3 regions of the Micromonospora chokoriensis genome follow, and region 3 is predicted to be linked to each of the others. Evidence: riboswitches for the same ligand, from Rfam matches in the RefSeq annotation. Region 3 holds a riboswitch; each other region holds the start of a gene.

The links. Region 3 has a riboswitch for cobalamin ahead of GA0070612_RS16500 (acyl-CoA thioesterase). Riboswitches for the same ligand answer to the same signal wherever they lie in the genome.
Region 1: it holds a riboswitch for cobalamin, as region 3 does, so the genes downstream of both, GA0070612_RS23905 (ribonucleoside-diphosphate reductase subunit alpha) here and GA0070612_RS16500 (acyl-CoA thioesterase) in region 3, are expected to answer to the same signal.
Region 2: it holds a riboswitch for cobalamin, as region 3 does, so the genes downstream of both, GA0070612_RS23945 (CbtB domain-containing protein) here and GA0070612_RS16500 (acyl-CoA thioesterase) in region 3, are expected to answer to the same signal.

What each region holds. Positions count from the first base shown of each region.
Region 1 covers NZ_LT607409.1:5,137,227-5,144,804, reverse strand. The annotation lists gene GA0070612_RS23920 (aldo/keto reductase) at 1-775, shown strand, start outside; gene GA0070612_RS23915 (FadR/GntR family transcriptional regulator) at 796-1,509, opposite strand; gene GA0070612_RS23910 (enolase C-terminal domain-like protein) at 1,517-2,911, opposite strand; cobalamin riboswitch at 3,545-3,760, shown strand; gene GA0070612_RS23905 (ribonucleoside-diphosphate reductase subunit alpha) at 3,954-6,302, shown strand; gene GA0070612_RS23900 (ribonucleotide-diphosphate reductase subunit beta) at 6,362-7,357, shown strand; gene GA0070612_RS23895 (MerR family transcriptional regulator) at 7,354-7,578, opposite strand, start outside.
Region 2 covers NZ_LT607409.1:5,146,930-5,154,507, reverse strand. The annotation lists gene GA0070612_RS23960 (GH92 family glycosyl hydrolase) at 1-2,990, shown strand, start outside; gene GA0070612_RS23955 (histidine phosphatase family protein) at 3,132-3,719, opposite strand; gene GA0070612_RS23950 (CbtA family protein) at 3,716-4,489, opposite strand; gene GA0070612_RS23945 (CbtB domain-containing protein) at 4,480-4,683, opposite strand; cobalamin riboswitch at 4,719-4,863, opposite strand; gene GA0070612_RS23940 (amidohydrolase family protein) at 5,130-6,008, shown strand; gene GA0070612_RS23935 (ABC transporter permease) at 6,518-7,525, shown strand; gene GA0070612_RS23930 (ABC transporter substrate-binding protein) at 7,566-7,578, shown strand, end outside.
Region 3 covers NZ_LT607409.1:3,499,675-3,505,049, reverse strand. The annotation lists gene metE (5-methyltetrahydropteroyltriglutamate--homocysteine S-methyltransferase) at 1-1,908, shown strand, start outside; gene GA0070612_RS16510 (ABC transporter substrate-binding protein) at 1,995-2,915, opposite strand; gene GA0070612_RS16505 (LysE family translocator) at 2,971-3,597, opposite strand; gene GA0070612_RS16500 (acyl-CoA thioesterase) at 3,601-4,047, opposite strand; cobalamin riboswitch at 4,243-4,459, opposite strand; gene GA0070612_RS16495 (recombinase family protein) at 4,778-5,375, shown strand, end outside.

The DNA of each region.
Region 1 (7,578 bases), 1.6 Mb from region 3:
CCTGCGCTCCCGCCCCCGTGCCGAGTACGTGGTGTCCACCAAGGTCGGTCGGCTGCTCGTGCCGTCGCCGGAGACCGCGCACCTGCGTGACCCGGAGGGGTTCGACGTGCCCGCCGACCACCGACGGGTCTGGGACTTCAGCCGCGACGGCGTACACCGGTCGGTGGAGGCGAGCCTTCGACGCACCGGCCTGGACCGGATCGACGTGGTGTACCTGCACGACCCGGACGACCACTGGGAGCAGGCCGCGTACGAGGCGCTGCCGGCGTTGGTGGAGCTGCGCGAGCAGGGCGTGATCGGCGCGATCGGCGCCGGGATGAACCAGTCCGCGATGCTGGCCCGCTTCGTCACGGAGACCGACGTCGACGTGGTGATGTGCGCCGGCCGGTACACGCTGCTGGAGCAGGGCGCGTTGACCGACCTGTTACCCGCCGCGCAGGCCCGCCGCGTCGGGGTGGTGATCGCCGGGGTCTACAACTCCGGGCTGCTGGCCCGGGACCTGCCGCCCAGCGACGCCGCCTACAACTACCAGCGGGCGCCGGTGGAGGTGGTCGGTCAGGCCCGGCGGATAGCGCGGGTCTGTCAGACGTACGGCGTCACGCTGCCCCAGGCGGCGTTGGCGTTCGTCCGTCGGCACCCGGCCGTGGTCTCGACAGTGGTCGGCGTGCGGGACGCGGTCCAGGTGACCGAGACCCTGCGCCGGTTCGACACCGAGGTCCCGGACCAGCTCTGGGCGGCGCTGTACGAGGCGGGGCTGCTCGACGTGCAGCCGTAGCGTCAGCGGTCAGGGGCCCGTCACTCGGTGGTGGTCGCGTCCCCGTCGTCGGGCAACCCGTGCAACGACTCCTCCACACCGATCAGGTGGTTGGCCATCCGGGTGCGGGCCCGCTCCGGGTCACGCGCCACGAGGGCCTTGAGGATCGCCACGTGTTCGTCATGGGTACGCCGGTCCGCGCCCTCCTCGTGCAGGCTCCGCCAGAGCCGCCCGCGGATGGTGCGACCGGCGAACGCCTCGATGAGCCCGACGAGCACCGGATTGTCGGCGTGCACGGCGATGATCCGGTGGAAGGCGATGTCGATTTCGAGGATGCGTTCGTGGTCCTGCGGTGACTGGCCGACCATCCGGGCCGCCTCGTCGAGGAGCTCCCCGGCCTGGGCGAGTGCCTCGTCGGTGATCCTGGTGGCGGCCAACCGGGCTGCCTCGCACTCCAGCAGCCGCCGGACGGTGTGGATGTGCCGAGGGTCGTCCTGACCCTGGAAGTCCACCACGAAGCCCATCGGGGCCAGCAGTTGCGGCGCGTCGAGGTTGGTGACGTAGGTGCCGTCACCCTGGCGGATGTTGACGATGCCGAGGATCGACAGCGCCGACATCCCCTCGCGCAGCGAGCCGCGCGAGACGCCGAGGGACTCGGCGAGGTCCTTCTCGATCGGCAGGCGGTCCCCGGGCTTGAACTTCCCGTCCAGGATCATCCGCTTGATGCCGTTCACCACTTCGTCAGTGCGTGACATGGTCCCCCTAGCGGCCAGCGGATGTGGCCGTCCCACCCGCGATCACGTACGGCTCCGGAGATGACACGGTAGTCGGGTCCGCCGCCGCCCAGTAGTGGCCGTCGGGAAAGCGGTAGAGCGCGATCGACTCGGGACGCATCCGGGTGGAGTAGCCGGGCTGGTCGGGCAGCACGTAGCCGCTGCCCGAGCCGGTGTCGCGGATGACGCACGGGTCGGTGAAGTGCTCGTGCAGGTGGTCGACGAACTCGGTGACCCGGTTGGTGAGGTCTCCCGAGACCGCGACGTAGTCGAGCACCGACACGTGCTGGACCATCTCGCACAGCCCGACGCCGCCGGCGTGCGGGCAGACCGGTACGTCGAACTTCGCGGCGAGGAGCAGCACGGCGACGATCTCGTTGATGCTGGCCAGTCGACCGGTGTCCAACTGGCAGAAGTCGATGGCCCCGGCCTGGAACAGCTGCTTGAACATCACCCGGTTGTGGCAGTGTTCGCCGGTGGCGACGCCGATCGGGGCGACGGCCCGGCGGACGGCCGCGTGGCCGAGGATGTCGTCGGGGCTGGTCGGCTCCTCGATCCACAGCGGTGTGAACGGGGCGAGGGCGGTGACCCACTCGATGGCCTGGCCGACGTCCCACACCTGGTTGGCGTCGATCATCAGGTTGCGGTCCGGGCCCAGGATCTCCCGGGCGATCGCGCATCGGCGGATGTCGTCGTCGAGGTTGGCGCCCACCTTGAGCTTGACGTAGCCGTAGCCGCTGTCGACGGCTTCCTGGCACAGCCGGCGCAGCTTGTCGTCGCCGTAGCCGAGCCAGCCGGCCGAGGTGGTGTAGGCGGGGTAGCCGGTGCGGTCCAGCTCGGCGAGGCGCTCGGCCTTCGTGCTCTCCTTGGCGCGCAGGATGGCCAGTGCCTCGTCGCGGGTCAGCGCGTCGGACAGGTAGCGCAGGTCCGCGATGTCGACGAGCTGTTCGGGGGTCATGTCCACCAGGAGCCGCCACAGCGGCTTGGCGGCGAGGCGGGCCACCAGGTCCCACGAGGCGTTCAGCACGGCCGCGAGCGACAGGTGGACGACGCCCTTCTCGGGCCCGAGCCACCGCAACTGCGAGTCGGAGGTGAGGAGGCGGTAGACCGCCCCCATGTCGGCCGCCATCGCCGCCACGTCCATGCCCACGAGGAGCTGTGCCTGGTGGACCGCCGCGGCGGCGACGATGTCGTTGCCGCGACCGATGGTGAAGGTCAGTCCGTGGCCCGCGAGCGGCGCGCCCACGCTGTCGGTGCCGTCGGTGTGCAGGACGACGTAGGCCGCCGAATAGTCGCCGTCCTTGTTCATGGCGTCTGACCCGTCAGCGGTCAGGGAGGTGGGGAAGCGGACGTCCTCGACGGTGACAGCAGTGATCTGCGGCATGCGCTCCTCGCCCGACTAGGCAAAAGATCAGATGATCATTCGGAGTATACGGAGGCTGGTTCAGGCACGTCAACGACGTCGATCACCCGACCGAGGCAGACATCCAATGTTTCTGATCGATATCGGTCTTCTGGTGAGAGATGCTTGCCGCCTGGCGTGTGCGGACGCCGAGCGACCGCCGCAGCGGTGGAGATGTCCCGCCGGAGCGGCCCGCGTTCGCGTACGGGCGCTGATGTCGAACCCCAAACCGCTGGTGGTGGTCGCGTGCTGTGCGAAGTGGAGCCCCGGCCCGCAGGGTGGGTCGAATGCCGGACGGCGGTGCGCGGGTCGGAGCGAGGGTCCGGGTCAGTGGCGCACCGAGGGTTGTGAAGATTGGATGTTCACCCTGACTACTGATATCGACAACGAAGTATGAGCAACGTTCCTTACATCTGGATCCTGCATACATCGCATCTTTGTGGAGCGTTGCCGGCTGTCCCGCTGCCGTGTCGCGCCGCTGACCGCCGCTTCCCACAGGCGTCGGCCGCCCGGGTCGGGTGGCCGGGGGTGCGGTCGGGTGACGGTCGTCACCGCCTCCGCCGCCGACACGCCCACACCGACATGTGGGGTGTGACAACCGCCGGGTCCCTATATATGGTGTCGAGCGCAGCTGGTTCGACCGCTCACCCAGGGCGGTCGAGGCAAGAGGGAACCCGGTGGAAATCCGGGACTGTCCCGCAGCGGTGAGTGGGAACGACAGCCGTCATCAGCACTGGGCCACGTTCGGCCTGGGAAGCGACGGCCAGTAGGAGACCGGCGAGCCCGGTCGCGCCCACGAGTCCGAAGACCTGCCAGCGCGCCGCGTACCCGCACCCGGGTGTGCGGCGGTCCGAGGCCGCGTGGGACGGCTGACGCCACCTGATCCCACGCCGCCCCGGCGTGGCGTCCGTCGGTGTCTGTCTCCGCGCGTTCGGACCTCCAGGTCTCGAACTCCGAGGAGCGAGTGGTGACAGTCACCCAGGTAGTCCCGGCCAGCACCGACGCGGCACTGCGGCGGACGCCGATGCAGGTCCGCAAGCGCGACGGCGCGACCGAACCCGTGGACGTGAACAAGATCGTCCGAGCGGTGGAGCGGTGGGCCGACGACCTGACCGACGTCGACCCGATGCGCGTCGCCACCCGCACGATCAGCGGCCTGTACGACGGCGCGACGACAGCGGAACTGGACCGGCTGTCCATCCAGACCGCGGCCGAGATGATCGGTGAGGAGCCGCAGTACTCCCGCCTCGCCGCGCGGCTGCTGGCCGGCTACGTCGACAAGGAGGTACGCCGGCAGGGCATCACCTCGTTCAGCGCGGCGATCCGGGTCGGCCACGCCGAGGGTCTGATCGGGGACGACACCGCCGCGTTCGTCGCCGCACACGCCACGACCCTCGATGCCGCCGTCGACCCGGACGGCGACCGCCGGTTCGAGTACTTCGGCCTGCGCACCGTCTACGACCGCTACCTGCTGCGCCACCCCACCAGCCGGCTGGTGCTGGAGACCCCGCAGTACTGGCTGCTGCGGGTGGCCTGTGGTCTGTCCCGCACGCCGGACGAGGCGGTCGGCTTCTACCGGTTGATGTCCAGCCTGGCGTACCTGCCCAGCTCACCGACGCTGTTCAACTCCGGGACCCGGCACACCCAGATGTCCTCCTGCTACCTGGTCGACTCCCCGCTGGACGAGTTGGACTCGATCTACGCCCGGTACGCCCAGGTCGCCAACCTGTCGAAGTTCGCCGGTGGCATCGGCATCGCGTACTCCCGGGTCCGCTCCCGGGGAGCGCTGATCCGCGGCACGAACGGGCAGTCCAACGGGATCGTGCCGTGGCTGCGCACCCTGGACGCGAGCGTCGCGGCGGTCAACCAGGGCGGCCGGCGCAAGGGCGCCGCCTGCGTCTACCTGGAGCCGTGGCACCCGGACATCGAGGAGTTCCTGCACCTGCGGGACAACACCGGCGAGGACGCCCGCCGCACCCACAACCTCAACCTGGCCAACTGGATCCCGGACGAGTTCATGCGCCGGGTCGAGGCCGACGAGATGTGGTCGCTGTTCGACCCGCACGAGGTGCCCGAGCTGCCCGACCTGTGGGGGGAGCGGTTCGACGCCGCGTACCGAAAGGCCGAGGCGCAGGGCCGCTACGTGCGGCAGGTTCCGGCGCGGGAGCTGTACGGGACGATGATGCGCACCCTGGCCCAGACCGGCAACGGGTGGATGACCTTCAAGGACGCGTCGAACCGGCTGTGCAACCAGACCGCCGAGGACGGCAACGTGGTGCACCTGTCCAACCTCTGCACCGAGATCGTCGAGGTGTCCAGCGACACCGAGACCGCCGTGTGCAACCTCGGCTCGGTGAACCTCGCCGCCCACCTCACCGACGGCGACATCGACTGGGAGCGGCTGCGCGCCACGGTGCGTACCGCGGTGACCTTCCTCGACCGGGTCATCGACATCAACTACTACCCGACCACGCAGGCGGCGGCGAGCAACCCCCGCTGGCGGCCGGTCGGGCTCGGGCTGATGGGCCTGCAGGACGTCTTCTTCGCACTGCGGCTGCCGTTCGACTCGCCCACCGCGCGGGAGCTGTCCACCCGGGTCAGCGAGGAGCTGTACCTGACCGCGCTGGAGACCTCCGCCGACCTGGCCCGACAGTACGGCGCGCACCCGTCGTACCCGCAGACGCGGGCCGCGCGGGGCCAGTTGCAGCCCGACCTGTGGGGTGTCGAGGGTACGCAGACCGCACGCTGGGACGCCCTGCGGGAGCAGGTCGCGGCGCACGGGCTGCGCAACTCGCTGCTGGTGGCCGTCGCCCCGACCGCCACCATCGCCTCGATCGCCGGTTGCTACGAGTGCATCGAGCCGCAGGTGTCGAACCTGTTCAAGCGCGAGACGTTGTCGGGGGAGTTCCTCCAGGTCAACACCGCCCTGGTCCGCGAGCTGAAAGCCCGCGGTCTGTGGACCGACCGGATCCGGTCGGCGATCAAGCGGGCCGAGGGGTCGGTGCAGGACATCGCCGAGCTGCCGGCCGGCGTCCGGGAGTTGTTCCGCACCGCGTGGGAGCTGCCGCAGCGGGCGCTGATCGACCTGGCCGCCGCCCGGGCCCCGTTCATCGACCAGTCCCAGTCGCTGAACCTGTTCCTGGCCGCGCCAACCATCGGCAAGCTCTCCTCGATGTACCTGTACGCCTGGAAGGCCGGCCTGAAGACCACCTACTACCTGCGCTCGCGCCCCGCGACGCGGATCCAGCAGGCCACCGTCAGCGCCGTCGCGCCCGTGGCCGTCGCACCCGTGGCTCTCGCGCCCGTCGCCCTCGACGCGGAGGCGCTGGCCTGCTCGCTGGAGAACCCCGAGTCGTGCGAGGCCTGCCAGTGACGCCCGCCGCCACCACCGACGCCACCGACGCCCGCACCACCGACACGAGGACCACGCACATGCTGCTCGACCCCGGGATGGACCTCACCCTGCGTCCGATGCGCTACCCGCACTTCTTCGACCGCTTCCGCGACGCCATCCGCAACACCTGGACGGTCGAGGAGGTCGACCTGCACGCCGACCTCACCGACCTGGACAAGCTGTCCCCGGCCGAGCGGCACCTGGTCAGCCGTCTGGTGGCGTTCTTCGCCACCGGCGACACGATCGTCGCGAACAACCTGGTGCTCAACCTGTACCAGCACGTGAACAGCCCGGAGGGTCGCCTCTATCTGTCCCGGCAACTGTTCGAGGAGGCGGTGCACGTCCAGTTCTACCTCAACCTGCTCGACACGTACGTGCCGGACGAGACCGAGCGGTTCGAGGCCTTCGCCGCGATCGAGAACATCCCCTCGATCCGTCGCAAGGCCGAGTTCTGCTTCCGCTGGATCGACTCCCTGGGCGACCTTCGGGAGCTGCGCTCGCGCGAGGACCGGCGGGCGTTCCTGCTCAACCTGATCTGCTTCGCCGCCTGCATCGAGGGGCTGTTCTTCTACGGCGCGTTCGCGTACGTCTACTTCCTGCGCTCCCGTGGCCTGCTGCACGGTCTCGCCTCCGGCACCAACTGGGTGTTCCGCGACGAGAGCATGCACATGGCGTTCGCGTTCGACGTCGTGGACACCGTTCGCACCGAGGAGCCGGACCTGTTCGACGACGACCTCGCCGAGCAGGTCCGGCAGATGCTCACCGAGGCCGTCGAGTGCGAGGTGCAGTTCGCCGAGGACCTGGTGGGCCAGGGTGTGCCCGGCCTGACGTTGGCCGACATGCGGGAGTACCTCCAGCACGTCGCCGACCGCCGACTCGCCCAGCTCGGCATCGCCCCGCACTACGGGTCGAGCAACCCGTTCGCCTTCATGGAGTTGCAGGACGTGCAGGAGCTGTCCAACTTCTTCGAGCGGCGGGTGTCGGCGTACCAGGTCGGGGTGACCGGCACCGTCGCCTTCGACGACGACTTCTAGGCGGCAACCGATCCGGGGGCCTGGCGTCGCTTGGTGAGCCACCGCATCACGTCCAGGGGGTGCGACGCCGGGTCCGGAATCGGGTGGAAGACGTGTTCCACCACGCCGTCGGCGATGATCAGGGTCAGCCGCTCGTAGAGCGTCATGTCACCGGCGGTGCGGGTCGGCAGGCGCAGCGCGTCGGCCAGGGTCAGCCTCGGGTCGGGGATCAGCGGGTAGGG
Region 2 (7,578 bases), 1.6 Mb from region 3:
AGGAGTCGCGCTACTTCCTGGAGCGTGCGCGCAACTACGTCCACCTGTTCGACCCGAAGACGAAGCTCTTCCAGGGCCGCGACGGCGCCGGTAACTTCCTCGCCGGCGACCCGCTGGACTGGGGTGGCGTCTACACCGAGACCAACGGGTGGAACTTCGCCTTCACCGCCCAGCAGGACGGGCAGGGCCTCGCCAACCTGTACGGCGGGCAGCAGGCGCTGCGCGACAAGCTCGACACGTTCTTCGCCACCCCGGAGAGCGCCGACCGCCCCGGCGGGTACGGCGGCATCATCCACGAGATGATCGAGGCACGCGCGGTGCGGATGGGTCAGCTCGGCATGAGCAACCAGCCGTCGCACCACATCCCGTACATGTACAACTTCGCCGGCGCCCCGGCCAAGACACAGGCGGCGGTACGCGAGATCCTGCGCCGTCTCTACGTCGGCAGCGAGATCGGCCAGGGCTACCTGGGCGACGAGGACAACGGCGAGATGTCGGCGTGGTACGTCCTCAGCTCGCTGGGCATCTACCCGTTGCAGGCCGGCTCGGCCGAGTGGACCATCGGTTCGCCGCAGTTCACCAGGATGACGGTGCGTCGCCCGACCGGCGACATCGTCGTCAACGCGCCGGCCAACAGCACGCGCAACATCTACGTGCAGGACGTCAAGGTCAACGGCAAGAAGCAGCGCGGCCTGTCGGTGGACGTGACCACGCTCGCCAAGGGCGGCACCATCGACTTCCAGATGGGACCCAACCCGTCGTCCTGGGGCAGCGGCAAGAAGGACGCACCGCCGTCGCTGACCAAGGGCGAGGACGCGCCGAAGCCGTTGCAGGACACCACCGGCCCAGGTCTGGGCACCGCGACCGCCACCGGCGGGCAGGACGCGGCGAAGCTGTTCGACGACTCGTCGACCACACAGCTGACCTTCACCTCGGCGACGCCGCAGGTCACCTGGACCAACCGCGGTGGCAAGCAGAAGCCGACGTACTACACGGTGACGTCCGGGGCGGCTGCGGGCGACCCGGCGGACTGGCGGTTGCAGGGCTCCAACGACGGCATCACCTGGACCACTCTGGACACCCGCACCGACCAGGTGTTCCGGTGGCGCAACCAGACCCGTCCGTACCCGATCGACAAGCCGGGCCGGTTCGCGCAGTTCCGGCTCGCCGTGACGAAGACCGTCGGCGCCGCGCAGACCAACCTCGCCGAGATCGAGCTGCTCGCCGGTGGGGACGTCAGCATCGGTGGCGGCGACATCACGGTGACCCCCGCGGGCAGCGCGCACGCCACCTCCGGTGTGCCCGTCTCGGTGCCGCTGGCGTCCGTCACCGGCGGCACCGCCGACGGTTACCGGGCCACCATCGACTGGGGTGACGGCACGCCGGTCACCGAGGGCACCCTGACGCTCAGCTCGCGGGCCGTCTACAGCGTCGGTGGGTCGCACACCTACGCCACGCCGGGTTACCACCAGGCCAGCGTCACGGTGACCGACGGCGAGAACCAGACCTCCGCGACGGTCGGCGTCGAGGTGGCGTACGCCCCGACGTCCGGCCTCACCGCCGCCTTCGACACCGTCTGCGTCGGTGACGAAGGGGTCCTCGCGGCCGACTGCGACGCCAAGTCGTGGGCGTACTCGCGGGCCGCCCTGACGGCGGGCGGCGCGGTCCAGGGTCAGCGGCAGCAGGTCCCGGGAACGGCACTGCGGTTCACCCTGCCGGTGATCCCGCCCGGGCAGCCGGACAACGCCACGGGCAACGGCGCGACTGTCGTTCTCGACCTGCCGGCCGACGCCCGGAGCATCTCCTTCATCGGCGCCGGTACGCAGGGCAACCAGAGCACCACCGGCACCGCGACGTTCAGCGACGGCAGCACCGCCGGCATCCCGATCCAGTTCAGCGACTGGACGCTGGGCGGCAACGCCAACGGCACCCCGTCCTACGGCAACGTCGTCGTCGCCAAGACGGCGTACCGACTGCACGGCACCAGCCGGGACGGCGCCCAGCCGTTCCTGTTCGCCACCGCGCCGTACCAGATCCCGGCGGGCAAGACGCTGGTGTCGGTGACCCTGCCGACGCAGACCGGCGACCCCCGCTCGGCGGGCCGGATCCACGTGTTCGCCGTCGCCAACGACGGCACGTCGGCCCCCGCGCTGACCACCGACGCGCCGAAGGACCAGACGGTGAACGCCGGGCAGGCCCTCACGGCGAGCCTCGGTTCGGTGACCGGCGGCGTTCCCGGCACGACGGGCTACCGCGCCCGCGTCCAGTGGGGTGACGGCACGGCTCCGCAGGACGTCACGATCGACGCGTCCGGTGCCATGACCGGGCAGCACACCTACTCCCGCGAGGGCACCTACACGGTGCACGTCACCGCGTGGGACACGGTGTCCAGCAGCACCAAGGCGTTCACCGTCACCGTCGCGAGGGGCGGATCGCAGCCGGCGATCGCGCTGTCCTCGGCGGGCAGCGTCACGACCGGCGGCGCGATCACCGTCGACGGCAGCGGGTTCGCCGCCGGCGAGCAGGTGACCGTCAGCATCGGCACCGACCCGGCCCGGACCACGAAGGTCGCGGCCTCCGCGAAGGGAACCGTGCGCGTCTCGGTTCCGACGTCCGAGGGCGCGCAGCCCGGCCGGTACGCGGTCACCGCGACCGGCGCGTCCTCCCGTACGCCGGCCACGGCCACCGTCCAGGTGACCGAGCAGGCGCAGGCGCGGACCTACCAGCCGAGGGCGGTGCTGTTGACGGCCTCGGGGCCGCGCGCGACGGCGATCACCGTCGACGGTTCCGGGTTCGTGCCGAACGAGGTGGTCACGATCACCTTCGGCAACGGCGTCGCGGTCACCACCGTGCGCGCGAACGGTGACGGTGTCATCTCGGGCGCGACGGTGAGCGTTCCGGGAGCGGCGAAGCCCGGGGCGACAAGCGTCACCCTGACCGGCGAGACGTCGGCCATGACGGTGTCCCGACCGTTCACCGTCACCGGCTAGGACGGAGTCGACGCGTAGGGCGGGCCGTCCTCACGGCCCGCCCTACGCGGGGCGGAACTGACCGCCGCCGTGCCGTACCGTCGGCCGCGATGGCCGGAACACGTGCTCGTCGCGTCCGGTCAGTGAGGTGGCAGCACGATCTCAATCCACCCGGGGCGCGCCCAGCCGAAGGTGCCACCGCGCCCCACGGCCGGTGAGCCGGACGATCGCCAACGGCTCCACGTCCACCTGCCGGTACGCCGCCAACGGCAGGTCCAGGGCGTGCACGACCGCAATCCGGATGACCAGCGGGTGCGCGATCACGGTGATCCGCCGGTCGGCGCCTCGTTGTCCGTCCAACCAGCGACCGACCCGGTCCCGCACCGCGGCGACGGACTCACCGCCGTGCGGTGCGGACTCCGGTTCGGACATCCACTCGTGCAGCGCCTGCGGCTGCTCGACGGCGATCTCCTCGAAAGACCGCCCGGTCCAGTCGCCGTGGTCACAGTCCGCCAACGCCACCTCGACGGTGGGCAGCAGACCGAGTGCGCCGGCGGTAGCGGTGGCCGCCACGCCGGGACTGGACACGCAGGCATCGGGGACGCCCAGGTGTCCCCGTCGGGCCTGGGCCAGGGCGAGGGCGGCACGCAGGCCGCCCTCGTCCAGGCCGTCGTCCGGTCCGCCGAAGCGGGCCCGACGTAGGGCGGTGGTGTGCGCGTGGGCGACCAGCCGGAGGCTGGTCGCGGTCATGTGCCCGCAGGCGCGGCGGCGACCCGGCGACGTCGGTCGTGGTGCATCAGGGCCGCGAACAGCAGGCCGATCCCGGTCCACAGCACCACCTGGGTGCCGAGGGAGGCCAGCCGGAAGTCCCACAACAGCGTCGCGGGGAAGTCGGCGGGGACCTCCTGGAACGACGGAAGCACCACGTAGGCGACCACGGTGACCAGCAGGAATCCGCCGACGGCCGCAGCGACGCGCTGCCACAGCGGTGCCTGCGCGCCGACCGATCGGTAGCCCAGCGAGCCCGCCCACACCGCCACCAGACCGAGCACCACCATCAGCAGGTAGGTGACGGTGCGTTGGTTGATGGTGGCCGGATCGCCGACCGCCGGCGGGTTCGCCGGGTACTTGAGGAACGGCACGACCACCGCGCCGAGCAGCGCCGCGCCGGCCAGCAGCAGGCCCGACCGTCCGTCGTCGTAGGCCCGCCGTCGGCGCGCCAGCAGGACGTACGCCGTGGCCAGCAGGCCGCCCATCGCGGCACCGAACAGGCCGGTGGCCAGGAACAGGCCGCCGCGCTGACCGTTACGGCTGACCAGGGCATCCTCGTGGTCGTGCGCACCGAAGGCCGGCTCGGCGTGCGCCGACGCCGCCTCCTCGATGGCGATGGCCGCGTCGACGTGCGGCTCACCGGCGACATAGGCGAACGTCCCGGCGAGCAGACCGGCGATCAGGCCGGCGAGCAGGCCGCGGACGAGGACGGTGACGAACGGGGGAGTGGTGGTGGCCGTCAGTGGCACGGAACACCCAGCAGGTGCCGGCCGTCGTGCATCAGCTCGTGCAGGTACATGCCACTGCGCGACACCGCGCCCTGGTCGAAGGCGACGAGGTAGGCCAGCAACGCGAGCGCGGTGACGGTGGCCAACACCGTCCACAGCAGACGCGTGGTGCCAGCGGGATTCACCAACGGCTGGCTGGACGTGGAACTGGACATGTGATCACGAACCTCCCCGGGGATGACGCGTCCCCATCGCAAGGCTGCGGACGACCGAGCGTCCTGGCTCGCGGTCCCTCTGAAGGTGGGGGAACCGCTCACAGTGGCGCGACCGCGCCGGAATCACACCGGCTTCCCTCGCGTCGCCGCAGATAGTGGGTCGACGGTATCGGTGCCACCTCAGGCGGTCAACCCGGTCCCCGGGCAGCGCCCCCGGCTCGCCGACGTACGGGTACCGGCACATCGTCACTTCGGCCAGGCGACGGTATTCGCCCGGTCGGAGTGTCGCGGAGTTCCGGCTGGTACGCGCGTTCCGCGGCCGGCGGCCGGTCTGTTACCGCTAACATGGTCACCCTGCCAGATCGGTCGACGGCACCGGGCCGAGCCGGAGGTCCGACCAGTGGTGGAGCGGGGTGGGTGGACGTGAGCGCGCCGGGACGGGTCCGATGACGACCGGTGCGGGCGTGCGGGAGTCGGGGATCGTCGACGCGCACCATCACCTCTGGGTTCGCGCCCGGCACCCGCAGCCCTGGATCGACCCGCACACCATGGCCGCGATCGACGACGACTTCACCCCGGTCGATCTCGGCCCGGCCACCCGGGTCGCCGGAGTCACCCGGACCGTCGTCGTGCAGTCCGTCGCCGCCCGGTCGGAGACGCCGGAGCTGTTGGGGATCGCGGCGGACGACCCGCTCATCGCCGGGGTCGTCGGGTGGGTCGACCTCACCGCCGACGATGTCGTCGGGCGCCTGGAGCGACTCCGGGCGGCGCGGGGCGGCGAGCGGCTCGTCGGGATCCGCCATCTGGTCCAGTCCGAGCCGGATCCGGCCTATCTCGACCGTCCCGACGTGCGCAGGGGTGTCGCTGCGGTCGGTGCTGCCGGCCTCGCCTTCGACCTGCTCGTACGCCATCACCAGTTGCCGGCGGCCACCCGGCTCGTCCGTGACCTGCCCCAGGTCCGGTTCGTCCTGGACCACCTCGGTAAGCCGCCACTCGGGAGCGGTGGCCTCGGCGACTGGCCCCGTGACCTGCGGACGCTCGCCGCCGAACCCAACACGACGGCGAAGCTCTCCGGCCTGGTGACCGAGGTGAGCGGCAGCTCATGGACGGTGGCGGACCTGCGGCCGGCCGTCGAGCACGCACTGGAGGTGTTCGGGCCGGGCCGGCTGATGTTCGGCTCGGACTGGCCGGTGTGTCTGCTGGCCACCTCGTACACCCGCTGGGTCAGGGTCCTCGGCGACCTGCTGGAGCCGCTGACCGACGGCGAGCGCGCGGCGATCTGGCGACAGACGGCCAGTCGGGAGTACCGGCTCGCGGCGTCCTGACCCGCTTGGGGGCCGTCGGTTGACCAGCCGGGAGTTCGGCGGAGAAAGAGATGCCCTCGACCGCCACCGGGCATAGCATGTTATCGATAACATGCTCGCGATGGTCCGCCGGATCGAGCCGGAGGGCCACCCTAGGGTGCGGGGTGCGCATGGTCGTCGGGGCCGGACCTGGCAGTCCAGTGTGGACATTCGCGCCCAGAGCACCCTCGCCGACCCTCGACGGGCGTCGCCGCGCCGCTCGGCCGCACTTGTGCCGATTTGATCAGACGTATGCGCGGGGCGGTCCGGGTAACGATGTCAAAACATGGTTGTAAGACCTTGGCAATCCACGGGGGTGCATGGCATGGTAACGGCTGATCAAGGGAAACATCTGACCTATCGTGACGGTGCGGCAGGTCGACACCCGGCTCTCCCCTGCGCGGGGAGGCTCGGTCGCTCATAGGTGCTCGGCGCGACGGCGGGTCCTTCCGTCGAGCGCCGGCCCCACGATGGGGAGGTCAGGTCCGACGATGAGTACCGCCGAGGCATCCGCCGGCACGCAGCGCGGCGACATCGCCGACTGGCTCCGGGAACGGGTCTCCCACGCCGTCTCCGAGTTCACCGCCGCCACCGCGTTGGTCGTCCTGTTCGTCGCGCTGACCTTCGCGAGTCCCTACTTCCTGACGGCGGACAACCTCTTCAACATCGGGGCCCAGACGGCGGTGATCGCCATCATCGCCACCGCGCAGACGATGGTCATCATCACCAAGGGCATCGATCTCTCCGTCGGGTCGGTGGCCGCGCTCGCCGGCGTGCTGGGAGCGATGACCGTCCGCGACCTCGGCTTCTCTCTCCTGGCGGCGACGGCGGTCGCGATCGGCGTCGGCGCGCTGGCCGGCCTGTTGAACGGCCTGCTGGTGACGGCCGCCCGGATCCCACCGTTCATCGCGACGCTGGGAACGATGTCCGTGGGCCGTGGTCTGGTCTTCATCATCACCGGCGCGGTCGGCGTCTACGGCCTGCCCCGGTCGTTCCAACTGCTCGGCAACGGGGAGATCCTCGGCATTCCGTTCGCCGTCGTGATCACCGTCCTGGTCGCCGTCGGGGTCGCCTTCCTGCTCTCCCAGACCCGCTTCGGCCAGTACACCTACGCGATGGGCTCCAACCTGGAGGCCGCGCGTCGCTCCGGCATCCGGGTCGGCCGTCACCTCACCGGGGTGTACGTGCTGGCGGGTGTGCTGGTCGGGCTCGGCGGCATGATCGCCGCCTCCCGGGTCAACTCCGGCCAGCCCAACTACGGGATCTCGCTGGAGCTCGACGTCATCGCCGCCGCGGTCATCGGCGGAGCCAGCCTGTTCGGAGGGCAGGGCCGCATCGTCGGGACGATCATCGGCGCCTTCCTCATCGCCCTGGTCCGGAACGGGGCCGTCCTGCTCGACATCAGCATCCACTACCAGCAGGTGATCGTCGGCCTGATCATCTGGGCCGCCGTCTACTTCGACCAGTACCGCCGCCGGCGGCTGGAATCGCGGGGTTGACATGCCATTCCACGAGTCCGAACGAGGAAGGACACCCACCATGGCACACACCA
Region 3 (5,375 bases):
AACTACCACTACCTGGTGCCCGAGGTCGGCCCGGGCACAGCGTTCACCGCTCGGACGGACAAGGCGGTGCGGGAGTACGGCGAGGCGAAGGCGCTCGGCGTCACCACCAGGCCGGTGCTGGTCGGGCCGGCGACCTACCTCCTGCTGTCCAAGGCCACCGACGACGCCCCAGAAGGGTTTCGGCCCTTCGACCGGCTCGACGACCTGATCGCTGTCTACGAGGACATCCTCGGCGTCTTGGCCGGTGCCGGGGTCGAATGGGTTCAGCTCGACGAGCCCGCGTACGCCGCCGACCGCACCTCGCAGGAGATCGCCGCGCTGCGCGCCGCGTACCGCCGGCTCGGCCTGCTGAAGCACCGGCCGCGGTTGTTCGTCGCGTCGTACTTCGGTGACCTCGGCGACGCGTTGCCGGCACTGCTGGGCACCCCGGTCGAAGCGGTCGGCATCGACCTCGTCGCCGGGCCAAGCAACCTGAACCGGCTCGCCGCCGCCGGCCCGCTGCACGGCAAGACGATCGTCGCGGGACTGATCGACGGGCGCAACATCTGGCGCACCGACCTGCGCTCCGCGGCCGCGACCGGCGCCGCGCTGACCGGCCTGGCCGACCACGTCTCGGTGTCGACCTCGTGCTCCCTGCTGCACGTACCGGTGGACCTCGCCGCCGAACCTGACCTGGACCAGGACCTCCGTGCACGGCTCGCGTTCGCCCGGCAGAAGGTCGACGAGGTGGTCGCTCTCGGACGCGCCCTGCGCGACGGCGTCGGCGCCCTGCCCCCTGCCTCGCCCGCGACCCCGGCGGCCTGGCGCAACGACGGAGTGCGGGCCCGGCTCGACGCGCTGCGTCCCGAGCACCTACGGCGCGGGCCGTACGCGCAGCGGGCCGCCAGCCAGCAGGCCCGACTGAACCTTCCACCCCTGCCCACCACCACCATCGGATCCTTCCCCCAGACCTCGGAGCTGCGGCAGGCCCGTGCGGCGCACCGGGCCGGTCGGCTCGATGACAGCGGCTACGCCGAGCGGATGCGCGCCGAGGTCGCTCACGTCATCGCCGTGCAGGAACGACTCGGGCTGGACGTGCTGGTGCACGGCGAGCCGGAACGCAACGACATGGTGCAGTACTTCGGTGAGCAGCTCGACGGGTTCGCCGCCACGGTGAACGGGTGGGTGCAGTCGTACGGCTCCCGGTGCGTACGCCCACCGATCATCTACGGCGACGTCACCCGGACCGGGCCGATGACCGTCGCCTGGTCCACCTACGCGCAGTCGCTGACGAACCGACCGGTCAAGGGCATGCTCACCGGACCGGTGACGATCCTGGCCTGGTCGTTCGTCCGCACCGACCAACCCCTCGCCGACACCGCCAACCAGGTCGCTCTCGCGCTACGCGACGAGGCCCGCGACCTGGAGGCCGCCGGCATCCGCATCATCCAGGTCGACGAACCCGCCCTACGGGAGACACTGCCACTGCGCCAGGACGAGCAGCGCGCCTACCTGGACTGGGCGGTCGGGGCGTTCCGGCTCGCCACCAGCGGAATCGCCGACGCCACCCAGATCCACACCCACCTGTGCTACTCCGAGTTTGGCGAGATCCTTCCCGCGATCGACGCCCTCGACGCCGACGTCACCAGCATCGAGGCGTCGCGCTCGAAGATGGAGATCCTCGACGACCTGCGCACCACCGGCTACCACCGGGGAGTCGGCCCCGGGGTGTACGACATCCACTCACCCCGCGTACCGGAACAGGCGGAGGTCAACGACGCGCTACGCCGCGCCGTCGCCGCGGTGCCCGCCGAAAGGCTCTGGGTCAACCCCGACTGCGGCCTGAAGACTCGCGGCTACCCGGAGGTCGAGCAGGCCCTGGCCCGCCTGGTCAGCGGCGCCGCCGAGATCCGCAGCACGCTCATCTGAGCGCGCGGTGGGGCGGCGGCACGCTGCCGCCCCACCGTGGTTTGCGAGAACGCGCATCCGATGCCCGCATCGGCCGCACGGGCTCGTCAACCTGCGCCGACGGAAACCTGCCGAGCGCGGGAATCCGGGCGGCCTGCGAGGATGGCGGCGAGGATCTCCGCGCCGTCGACAACCCTCGGGCCGGGGCGGTTGAAGTAGGCGGGCCCATCGACCACCCACACCTGCCCCTGACGCACCGCAGGCAGGTCAGCCCAGCCCGGTTGCCCGGCCGCTACCGACAACTCGTCGATGGTCCGTTCAGGTGTGAACCCGCACGGCCCGAACACCACCACGTCCGGAGCCAGGTCGGCAACGACCGACCACAGGTGTGGGGTGCTGTGCGCCCCCGGACCGAGCAGCAACGAACGCCCGCCTGCGGCAGCTATCTGCTCGGGCACCCAGTGCCCACCCGGCATCAACGGGTCGAGCCACTCGACGAACAGCACCGTCGGCGCGTCGGACGACGGGCCGGGCAACGCAGCGAGTCGACGTTCGGCGTCCGCCCGGATCTCCGCCGCCCTGCCCCTGGTGTCGGTCAAAGCGGCCACGGCGTCGACCGTGTCCAGGATCCCGCTGATCGTCCTCGCCTCCAGGGACACCACCCTGGTATCGAGATCGATCAGCCGCACCGCGTCGTTGACCCGCGCATAGGAGACCGCACACACGTCGCACAGGTCCTGGGTCAGGATCAGATCCGGCTTCAGGTCTTCCAGCATCGTGACGTCGAGCTGGTACAACGACGACCCACGGTGCGCGCCGCCAGCGGTCGCCGCCGAGATCTCCCGGCTCGTCAACGCCTCGGGCAGAGACGTCCCCGTCACCGTCGGGACATCGGCCAGGTCTCCCGGCGGCCAGTCACACTCGTGCGTGCGGCCGACCAGATGCCCGGTCAGGCCGAGCATGGCCACGATGTCCGTGGCCGCCGGCAGCAGGGAGACGATGCGCACACCCGCCTGCCTACCAGGCATGACCACGCCACGTCCACCTCGCGAGCCGGACTACGGCGGCGGTCACCGGCCCTCGCTACGACCCGAGCGCGAGGCGTACCCCGAGCGCGACGAACGCCGCCGCGCAGATCCTGTTGACGCGCCGCGAGAAGCGACCGTCAGTCATGCGAGCGCCGAGTCGCCCGACACCGGCGCCCAGGGCGATATCGACGGCGAGTTGCACCACGACGAAGACCGCACCGAGAAGCACCAGTTGAGCGGTCGCGTTGCCCTGTGCCGGATCGACGAACTGAGGCAGAAACGCCACGCTGAACAGGATCATCTTGGGATTGAGGAGATTGGTCACCAGTCCGCGCAGGAAGGCCCGCCCGGAGCTGCCACCCTGCTCCGGCCTCCCGGAAGGCGCAGCGCCGGCGCCGCGCAGTGCCCGCACGCCGAGGATGATCAGGTACGCCGCACCGACCCAGCGAATCACGGTGAACAACACCGGCGAGGCGGCGATCACCGTGGCGAGTCCGCAGACGACCGCCGCGATGTGCACCGCCTCCCCGGTGGCGACGCCGAGCGCGGCCACCACCCCGGCGCGGGTGCCGTAACGGGCGGCGTTGGCCAGAACGAACATCATGTCCGGACCGGGCGTCACCATGAGGACGACGATCGCGGCGAGGTAGCCGACCAGCGTCGCAACGGAGAGTCCGAGCACCGCTCAGCCCTCCTCGGCGCCGTCGAGCAGCGCCCGCCGCAGCGCCAACCGGTGCTCGCGGCGGATCTCCGCCTCGCGGTACCGCCGCCGGTCCCCATCGGTCTCCGGCAGCAGCGGCGGCACCGCGCGGGGCTGACCGTTGTCGTCGATGGCGACCATGACCAGGTGGGCGGTTGCCACGTCGGTGGGCGGCACCGCCCGGTCCCACCGGTCGGCGGTCACTTTGACCGCCACCTCCATCGAGCTGCGGCCGGCCCAGGTGATCCGGGCGTCGACGTGCACGACGTCGCCGACCCGCACCGCCCGCAGGAACGCCGTCTCGTCGATCGCGGCGGTCACCGCAGGCCCATCGGAATGGCGGGCGGCGACCACCCCGGCGACGGAGTCGATGAGGTTGAGGATCCGGCCGCCGTGGACCGTACCCATCAGGTTGGTGTGGTGCTGGTCCATGATCTGCGACAGGGTCAGGTGTGACGCAGACGGCGCTCGGCCGGCGATCGTGGTGGTGTCGTGCACAGCGGTAGTCCGTCCCTCGGGAAACCACACCGCCGGACCACGGGCGCGCGCTGACGAGGACACACCGGCGCACACCTCCCGGCGCGTCACCCGCTCAGCCCACCCGCGAGGCCGACGGCAGCGCACACGGTTGTGTACGCAGCACTGGCAGGTCTTCGGACTCGCGGGCCCGACCGGCTGCACGCCGGTCCCCTACTGGCCGTCGCTTCCCAGGCCACTGGCCCAGTGCTGATGACGGCGGTCGTTCCCACTCACCGCTGCGGGGCAGCCCCGGATTCCCACCGGGTTCCCTCTTACGACGCCCAGCCACCTCGTGACCGAGCGAACCAGCGCCGCCCGAAGCATAGCCCGTGTGGATGACCTGCTCAGATGCCGGGACTCCCGGGCATTAACGGATTGAACCACTCGACGATCAACCTGGGAGGGTAGGAGGTCTAGCCCATCCGCGCGAGCCGGACACCCTGTCCGCCTGCCGCAGGCTTATACGAACAACACTCATACCTCCCCGCAAGCATCTCCCGATCGTGGAGGTCCTATGGCGACGAGGACGATGACAGAACCCGAACGGAGCACCCTTTCATCCTGGGCCGTCGGGCAGCGGAAGCTACGGCCACAACGGTTTACCCGGGCTGCGGATGGACTGCGGTTCGCGTTCTACGGACGGATGTCCACCGTCCACTTCCAGGATCGGGCCTCGTCGTGCCGGTGGCAGCGCAACTTTGCCGAGGACTTGGTCGCCGGTCATGGCCGAATCGTGGTGGAGTTCTTCGACGAGGGCGTCTCCCGCCGGGTGCCCTGGCCGGACCGGCCGCAGGCGTCACGGCTGCTCGACGCCCTGATGGGCTCGGCACGCGGGTTCGACGCGATCGTCGTCGGTGAGTACGAGCGCGCCTTCCACGGCCAGCAGCTTGAGCAGTTGACTCCGACCTTGCTCAGCCACGGCGTGCAGTTGTGGCTACCAGAAACCTACGGGCCGGTGGACTTCGACAACCCCCGACAGATGGCGCTACTGGACCTACTCGGTGTGCACTCCCACCGGGAGGTGTCCCGAGCCCGGCATCGCACCACCGCGGCCATGCGCGCTCAGGCAGAGTTGCAGGGCCGACACCTCGGCGGCCGGCCACCCTACGGCTACCGGCTCGCCGACGCCGGCCCTCATCCGAACCGCGCCCACGCCGCCTGGGGACGACGCCTGCACCGCTTGGAGCCCGACCCTGCCACCGCACCCCACGTCCGGTGGATCTTCGAGCAGCGGCTCGCCG